Regions from separate parts of the Brevibacillus sp. HB1.2 genome, predicted to be linked through region 2. Evidence: a T-box and tRNA genes for the amino acid it is inferred to sense, from the RefSeq annotation. Region 2 holds a T-box; the other holds one or more tRNA genes.
The links. A T-box is a leader RNA that pairs with one kind of tRNA and senses whether it is charged. The one in region 2 lies ahead of thrS (threonine--tRNA ligase), so its partner is inferred to be a tRNA-Thr.

Region 1 (4,426 bases), on a different contig from region 2:
GCAGCTTCGCAAAACGGCCTACGAGGCGGAACTTGCCGCTTACAAAAAAATCGATGGAGCTGCTGCTGCCAGCTTGAATGGAATTAAAGGCGAGGTTATTACCGTAGCGAAGCTAAGAGGCTATGAATCGCCGCTGGATAAGACGTTGCAAGACTCCCGTATGGACCGCGAGACGCTCGAAGCGATGCTTCAGGCGATGCGTGAGAGCCTGCCATCCTTCCATCAATACTTCCGTACAAAGGCGAAGTTACTCGGCCATGAGAGCGCTCAGTTGCCGTTTTATGATCTGTTTGCGCCAGTGGGCGAGGCAGACATGCGGTTCTCGTATGAGGAATCCCGCGACTTCATTGTGAAGCACTTTGGTAGCTTTAGCGAAAAGCTCGCCAACTATGCAGCACGAGCTTATGACAATCAGTGGATTGATGCTGAGATTCGTGAAGGCAAGCGTGGAGGGGCATTCTGCTACAACCTGCACATCGTAGGGGAGAGCAGAATTATGTCCAACTACACAGGCAGCTACAGCGATGTGAGCACAATGGCACATGAATTGGGTCATGGCTATCACGGAGAATGTCTCGTAAACGAAGCATTCTTGAATAGCGAATACCCAATGCCAATCGCCGAAACAGCGTCCATTTTGTGCGAAACCATCATTGCCAATGCAGCACTTGAACAAGCGACCTCCGAGGAAGCATTTGCGATTTTGGAAAATGATATCAGCGGAGCAAGTCAGGTGATCGTCGATATTTATAGCCGTTACTTGTTCGAGACTGCTGTATTTGAGCGCAGAACAGAAGGTGCCTTGTCTGTTTCCACTCTGAACGAACTGATGCTACAAGCGCAAAAGGACGCTTACGGAGATGGTTTGGATCCGGCAGCTCTACACCCGTACATGTGGGTATGCAAACCGCACTATTATAGCGCGGATTACAATTTCTACAACTTCCCGTATGCTTTTGGGCTTCTGTTCGCGAAAGGCCTGTACGCAGAGTATCTCAAGCGCGGGGAAGCTTTTGTTGAGCAGTACGACAAGCTCTTATCAGTAACGGGCAAAATGAGCGTTGCAGATGTAGCAGCTATCATGGATGTTGATGTACGCTCCGTCGATTTCTGGCGGAATTCACTCTCTTTGGTTGCAAAAGATATCGACAAATTCGTAGAGCTCGCGTCTGCACGCCTAAACTAAATAGGAAGAACGTCCGCTATGTCATTAGCGGACGTTTTTTATTCATGTTGCAAAGCGTTTTTGTGCGCATAGGGAACAGAGCGGAAGGAGAAAGTAAGAAAAAACAGATGAGGTGATTACGTGGTAAACGGATTGCAGTTACTCGACCTATTGCGGGAAACGGAGAACAAGATGCTGCATTTACATAGAGCCATCGACAGAGTAAGCAGCGAGCCGGATTTCAAGGAGTCTGTCAGTGTTCTTACCGTAGTCGTTCGTGATTATCAACTTCAGCTCGACAAAATGAAACAAGCATTGGGCAAAATCGAAATCGGAGGGCAGCAGCAACAACATCAGCAGGCCCATAATACCGAAATACATTAAGCACAGAAAGACAAACAGCCCTCGAACTGCTGCAAGGCAGATAGGGCTGTTTGTTTGCTTTTATGTGTAGAAAGCTTACTGGAAGTTAGCGTATCGCTTCACTCCATAAAACGGGTAGAGCTTATGCATGTATTCGACTTTGCCATAGCGAACATCTTCGCCATTCGCATGCACGATTGCTCCATTACCCAAATAGATCGCTACGTGGGACACGCGTCCTTTTCCAAGCGAATCGTAGAACAAGAGGTCACCAGGCTGTGCTTGATCTAGTGATACTTCTTGACCGCCACGGAATTGATCTTCAGAAGTGCGCGGAAGTGTAACCCCAAGCTGTTCAAAAACGTATGAAGTAAAGCCACTACAATCAAAGCCATTCGGAGTAGTTCCGCCTAAGACGTATGGTGTATTGAGCAATGGCTCAAAAATTTCCTTCATTCGACCCAGATCTTCTGCATTTACCTCGGCAGGCAGCGAAACGGTAGAAGTGAGGTTTGGACTAAGGAACTCTGTAGCAACGTATGCTTCACGATCTTCGAATTCGATTTTCGTCCATTCATTACCCGTTTCTACGACTTCTACAATGGAACCGAAACTTAGCTTGCCTAACACTTTTGCGTCAGTCGAAGGCTTTTTACGCACATTCAGCACGTCACCAGTGACACGGGCTTTTTCACCAGCAGTTAGTTCTTTAGACTCAGTGGTAGCGTTATCATTCTGATTGACAGCTACATCGGAAGGAGTGTCAGTCGCAATGGAGCCAGAAGTGTTTTCACCGTGAATAGATAGAGTTTGTCCAATTGACAATCTATCGTCATTCAGTTGGTTCCATTGAATGAGTTGATCCACCGTTACTTGATGTTCACGAGCGATCTTGCTCAGCGTATCACCTGCTGATACCACATATGCCGATGAGGAAGCATGGGCAGCAGTAGGCAGCAGAGTGAAGAGGGCGAGGAAGGTGAGTAGCCTCGAAGTCTTTTTCATGTCATCGTCTCCACCAATCTACTAAAATCTGCATATCTAGCTAAAATTCTATCGGATTTTCGTTGGTAAATCTATGAAAAAATTAATCTTTCATTATTTTTTTAAAAACTATTGCATCTGGAGATAGAATCGTGCTATATTACAGAAGTCGCCGCAAGATGGTGATGGTGACAAAAACCATATGGAGCTGTGGTGAAGTTGGAGTTCACGCCGGTCTGTCACACCGGAGGTCGCGGGTTCGAGTCCCGTCAGCTCCGCCATTCTATTTTTAGAATGTGCGAATTACATAGTTTCTCGTAATGTGCCGGTATAGCTCAATTGGTAGAGCACCTGACTTGTAATCAGGGGGTTGTGGGTTCAAGTCCTATTGCCGGCACCATTTTTATGCGGTCGTGGCGGAATTGGCAGACGCGCTAGATTCAGGTTCTAGTGGTGGCAACACCGTGGAGGTTCAAGTCCTCTCGACCGCACCATATGGTAAACAACAGGTTCGTAAATTGGCTGATGAAGCTAATTACGAGCCTTTTTATTTTTTCTGGAATGTTGAATCCTCCTCCATTTTCCATTACAATCACATTGTGATAATGAATCTCATTTTCATTATCGTATTTGATGATTCATAAACAAACAGAAAGACAGTGGAGGGGTAGTTGTGGGAGAACAGTTGGAGCTGTTTGATGTAACCATTATTGGCGGTGGCCCTGCGGGGATGTACGCTGCCTTTTATAGCGGGATGCGAGATCTGAAGACGAAACTCATTGAAGCGAAAGAAGAGCTCGGTGGACGAATGTTGATCTATCCAGAAAAAATGATCTGGGATGTAGGCGGTGTACCACCACAGTTATGTGAAAAGCTAGTTGCCAATCTGGTGGAGCAAGCGAAGACATTTGATCCCACCATCGTGCTAGGCGAGGCGATTATTGGACTAGAGCCACAAGAAGATGGCACGTACATACTCGTTGCAAAATCGGGGAGACGGCATTGGACGCGCACGATCATACTGGCTCTGGGCCGAGGTATTTTGAAAATGGCAAAACTGGAGATTGAAGGGGCCGAGCGCTACGAGGTGACAAATCTTCATTATACGGTGCAGGAACTGGAGCCATTCCGTGGGAAACACGTCCTCATCTCAGGTGGCGGCGACTCCGCGGTCGATTGGGCAAATGAACTGGTGCAAATCGCAGCGTCTGTAACTGTCGTGCATCGCCGTGATGTATTTGGTGGACATGAGCGGAATGTAAAGCGCATGAAAGAGTCATCTGCGATCGTTCGCACCCCATATACGGTCACGCAATTGCAAAGCTCAGACAAAGAAACGATCGATAAAGTGACGATACGTCATCTAGAGACGGACGAAACGGAGCAAATCGATGTCGACGCCATCATCGTCAATCACGGATTGAAGGCCGATTTCACTGGGATTAAAGAGTGGGGCTTGGACATGGATGAGTGGAACGTGTTTGTCAGTCCACGTCTGGCAACGAATCTGCCAGGGATTTTTGCGGCGGGAGATTTTGCGAGCTTTGACAGCAAGATTACGCTGATCGCGGGAGCATTCACCGATGCGGCTGTGGCCGTAAACAGTGCAAAATTACACATAGACCCAGTAGCAGATCGGATGGCGTATGTTTCTTCCCATAACCAGCGCTTTAAAGAAAAGAACAAAGCCCTCGGGGTTATCGATGAGGATGACGAGTAGAACCTGATGTAGGACAAAAAGCCCAACATTTGCAGGTTGATTGTCGCTTTTCCCATACGTTACATTGTTAGAGGCAAGGTGAAATAAACAATGACAGACTATATAAATTGGGAACTTCGCGTCAGTCAATCGATCAACAAATGTGGGAGAGGAAGTAGAAATGAAGAAAGTTCGGCATTGGCCGATCAGTATAG
Region 2 (4,426 bases):
AGATCGGACATTACGCCAATCTGGTCATGCAAAAGCATCATCCAGAACCGATTGCGACTTTTGTTATTAGCCGCAACGTCAATTACACGAACGTATGTGACACCTATTGCCGATTTTGTGCTTTTTATCGAGCGCCAGGCTCTTCGGAAGGATACGTTCTACCCAGAGAGACTATTTTCGAAAAAATTCAAGAGACCGTAGACGTAGGCGGTACGGAAATCTTGATGCAAGGCGGTACCAATCCGGATCTGAAGCTGGATTATTACACCGACCTGTTGCGCGCGATCAAGCAGCGCTTCCCGCAGATTACGATGCACTCTCTGTCTGTAGCGGAAGTGATGAAAATCGCGGAAGTTTCCAACATGTCTGTCGAGGAAGTGCTGAAAGAGCTGAAGGCAGCGGGTCTCGATTCCTTGCCAGGAGCGGGTGGCGAAATCCTCGACGATCGTACACGTCGGAAGATTTCCCGATTGAAAGGCTCTTGGACTGAATGGATTGACACCCAAAAAGCCGCACACCGTGCAGGGTTGCCTGGTACTGCTACCATGGTAATCGGTTTTGGGGAAGAGATGGAGGAGCGCGTACTGTCCCTTTTGCGCATTCGTGATGCCCAAGATGAGACAGGCGGATTCAAAGCGTTCATCGTCTGGACATTCCAACCGGACAACACCAATATGAAGGCAGTCAACAACACGCCAGAGGAATACTTGAAAACACTGGCAATCAGCCGCCTCATGCTGGATAATATTGAAAACTTCCAATCTTCTTGGGTGACGATGGGCCCACATTACGGTCAGCTTTCCCTCTCTTACGGAGCGAATGATTTCGGCCAAACAATGATGGAAGAAAACGTGGTTTCCGCAGCGGCATGTACGTACAAGGTCAACACGAACCAAATTTTGGAGCTCATTCGCGGCGCAGGCAAAATCCCTGCACAGCGCAACACAAAGTATGACATTCTGCGCGTTTTCAAAGACGGCGAGATGTCAGAACGTGATTTTGTCATGCAAAACTAAATAACCTCCAAACGCTTCTCTGCCCCCTCCTAACAAAGGGAAACCGGCAGGGGAGCATTTTTTGGTTTTTAATTCAGGAATTTTTTACCTGCAACCTTCCCTGAGTTTCCAACCGTTTAAAAGTATATCGCTCCTGACGGGACATATACTGTAACTACAATGGCGGTTGGGGGGATGGTTATGCAGACGTTTCGCGTATTGCTGGAGAATGTCCCTGAGCATTGTGACACGTATCGGGCTATCGTAAATGAGATGACGGAGCGGGTCAACACTGCACCGGTGCGCATTACATACAGGGAGCAAGAAGAGAATGGATACCTCTTGTTCTACTTTCAAAGCTGGTGTGAGACTGAGTATGACGCGCAGACCATCGAGTGGGCGAGAGCCTTCGTTGCTCTTACATTAGCCGAATGGGTCATTCAGGTGAAGGAACCGAAAATTATGGAAGAAATGGCCGCTGACTTACTCGCTGCCGAACAGATGGAGAACGAGTGGGCAGAGATTTTTCCTTATATTCAACGCATGTGCCAAGAAGTCGAGCTTGATGGTAGGGAACTGTTAACAGCTACGACACGCAAGGCAAACGTATATCGCAAAGTTTTCACCTATCTGGAGTGGGAGAGAACGATCAACGTCTTGGGCTTCGTCCGGTTTCGACTGCAGGAGCATTGGAACGAGCTATTCGAGCTCGTGGAAACTGGCATTGATGAATATCTGGAAGACAAGCAATACCAAGAGTTTGTCGAGTTGTTGCGCTATTTCATCGCTGTACAGGAAACGAAGCAGGAAGTCGTTCATGTCGTTCCTAGTGTGGACAAACCTTTCCATCTTTATGACAAAAAAGGGGATCGTCTTTGGCTTGAACAGTTGGATACCGTTCTGAACATGGATGAACAAAAATGCAGGGACGAGGATTATTTGGTCAGTGCTTTGGTTACACTGGCTCCTGAGAGTATCGTGCTCCATATGGCTTCGGAAAAGCCTGGGCTTGCACAGACGATCCGCAGTATTTTTGACAGTCGGCTCGTTACTTGCCACTCTTGTTCGCTTTGCCTATCCGAGCGACGTGTACTTGACGGGAATAATCCCTCTAAACTATAATAGCAACAACAACTTTACATCGCTTATAAATACGATGAGAAGGACACGGACAATAGTAAGGACGCTCTAGAGAGGCGGGCCACAGGCTGGAAGCTCGCTGCGAACTGTTATTGATCTACCACCTTCGAGTAGCTGCCGGGAACGAAGCGTAGGCTTTTACTATCGGTATGCCGGTTAAATACCGTTACATGGAATGAGGAGTCTGTTTTTGTGAACAGACTTGAAGTAGGGTGGTACCGCGAGAACACACTCGTCCCTTTTTGGGATGAGTGTTTTTTTATTTTCTCAACCAAAAAGATACAGGAAGGAAGAATCCGCAGTGGCACAAATTCATGTTACTTTCCCAGATGGAGCCGTTCGTCAATACGACGCTGGGATTACTATCGAAGACATCGCAGGCTCCATTAGCTCTAGCCTGAAGAAAAAGGCAGTAGCTGGTAAAAAAGACGGCAAGGTTGTCGATCTGTACACAGAACTCACAGATGACGCAGCGATTGAAATCGTTACCCTCGATTCTGCTGACGGGTTGGAAGTATACCGCCACAGTACAGCTCACTTGCTCGCTCAAGCGGTAAAACGCATTTACGGCGCTGAAGTGAAATTCGGAATCGGTCCTGTAATCGAAGATGGCTTTTACTACGACATGGATATTCCGGTTTCCCTTTCCCCAGAGGATTTGGGCAAAATCGAAGCGGAAATGGAAAAAATCGTGAAGGAAGACCTGCCGATTCGCCGCAAAGTCGTAAGCCGCGAAGAAGCAACTACGATTTTCCAAGAACTGAACGATCACCTGAAGCTGGAGCTGATTCGCGACCTGCCAGAGGATGCGACTATCACGCTGTATGAGCAAGGCGAATTTTTCGACCTCTGTCGTGGACCGCACTTGCCGTCCACTGGCTTCATCAAAGCATTCAAGCTGATGAGCGTAGCAGGTGCATACTGGCGCGGTAAAGCAGAAAACCAAGTTCTGCAACGCGTATACGGTACAGCTTGGCCGAAAAAAGCAGACATGGATGAATATCTGCACTTCATCGAAGAAGCGAAAAAGCGCGATCACCGCAAATTGGGTAAAGAACTGGGACTGTTCATGTTCTCCGAGGAAGCGCCAGGCATGCCGTTCTACCTGCCAAAAGGCTTCACTGTTCGCAACGAGCTGGAGCAATTCTCCCGCCGTCTGCAACAATTGGCACAATACACAGAAGTTCGCTCTCCGTTCCTCATGAACGAGCGTCTCTGGAAAGAATCTGGTCACTGGGATCACTACAAAGAGAACATGTACTTCTCTGAAGTAGACAACGCGACTTACGCCTTGAAGCCAATGAACTGCCCAGGTCACATGCTGATCTATAAAAACGAGATGCATTCCTACCGCGACCTGCCGATCCGTTACTCCGAATTCGGGCAAGTTCACCGCCATGAGTACTCCGGGGCATTGAACGGAATGCTGCGGGTGCGCACCTTCTGCCAGGATGACGCGCACGTATTTGTCCGTCCTGATCAGATCGCGAGCGAAATCAAAGGCATGATCACTTTGATTGACAGCATCTACAAGGTATTTGGCTTCGAATACAGTGTGGCTCTGTCCACTCGTCCGGAAGATTCCATGGGCTCTGATGAGCTGTGGGAAGCAGCAGAAAGCTCTCTGAAAACAGTGTTGGATGAGCTCGGTATGGCCTATGAAATCAAAGACGGAGACGGTGCGTTCTACGGACCGAAGATCGATTTCCAAATTACCGACGCGCTGAAACGCCGTCACCAATGCGGAACGATCCAGTTGGACTTCCAAATGCCTGAGAAATTCGACCTGACTTATGTTGGTCAAGACAACGAGAAGCATCGTCCAGTTGTCTTGCACCGTGCGATGTACGGCTCCATGGAGCGCTTCATTGGTATCCTGATCGAGCACTACGCAGGTGCATTCCCGATTTGGCTGACTCCAATTCAAGCACGCATCATGAACATCAGCGAAGTGCACATGCCATACGCAGAACAAGTAAGAGAAAAGCTGCAACAAGCTGGCATTCGCGTAGAGTTGGATGGCCGCAATGAGAAAATCGGCTACAAAATCCGTGAAGCACAAGTTGAAAAAATCCCGTACATGCTGGTCATCGGTGAAAAAGAGGTGGCTGACGGTACATTGTCCGTCCGCAAACGCGGAGTGGGCGATGAAGGCGCGATGACAGTGGATGCGTTTGTAGAGAAAATCCGCGCTGAAATCAATGAAATGAAGTAATAGCGTATAGGAGTAGAGCCGCCCTGAAGTTTCGGGCGGCTTTTTTCATTATACGTTTACTTGGAAAAAAGAACGG

Region 1: it encodes a tRNA-Thr, which carries the amino acid that the T-box ahead of thrS (threonine--tRNA ligase) is inferred to sense. The anticodon was not compared.

What each region holds. Positions count from the first base shown of each region.
Region 1 covers NZ_JABMIU010000001.1:558,305-562,730, reverse strand. Annotated here, with positions in the region: gene HPY28_RS02410 (M3 family oligoendopeptidase) at 1-1,186, shown strand, start outside; gene HPY28_RS02405 (hypothetical protein) at 1,307-1,549, shown strand; gene HPY28_RS02400 (C40 family peptidase) at 1,625-2,533, opposite strand; tRNA gene HPY28_RS02395 (tRNA-Asp) at 2,717-2,793, shown strand; tRNA gene HPY28_RS02390 (tRNA-Thr) at 2,837-2,912, shown strand; tRNA gene HPY28_RS02385 (tRNA-Leu) at 2,920-3,006, shown strand; gene HPY28_RS02380 (NAD(P)/FAD-dependent oxidoreductase) at 3,186-4,232, shown strand; gene HPY28_RS02375 (VanW family protein) at 4,393-4,426, shown strand, end outside.
Region 2 covers NZ_JABMIU010000003.1:220,104-224,529, forward strand. Annotated here, with positions in the region: gene mqnC (cyclic dehypoxanthinyl futalosine synthase) at 1-1,016, shown strand, start outside; gene ytxC (putative sporulation protein YtxC) at 1,197-2,117, shown strand; T-box leader at 2,143-2,378, shown strand; gene thrS (threonine--tRNA ligase) at 2,437-4,350, shown strand.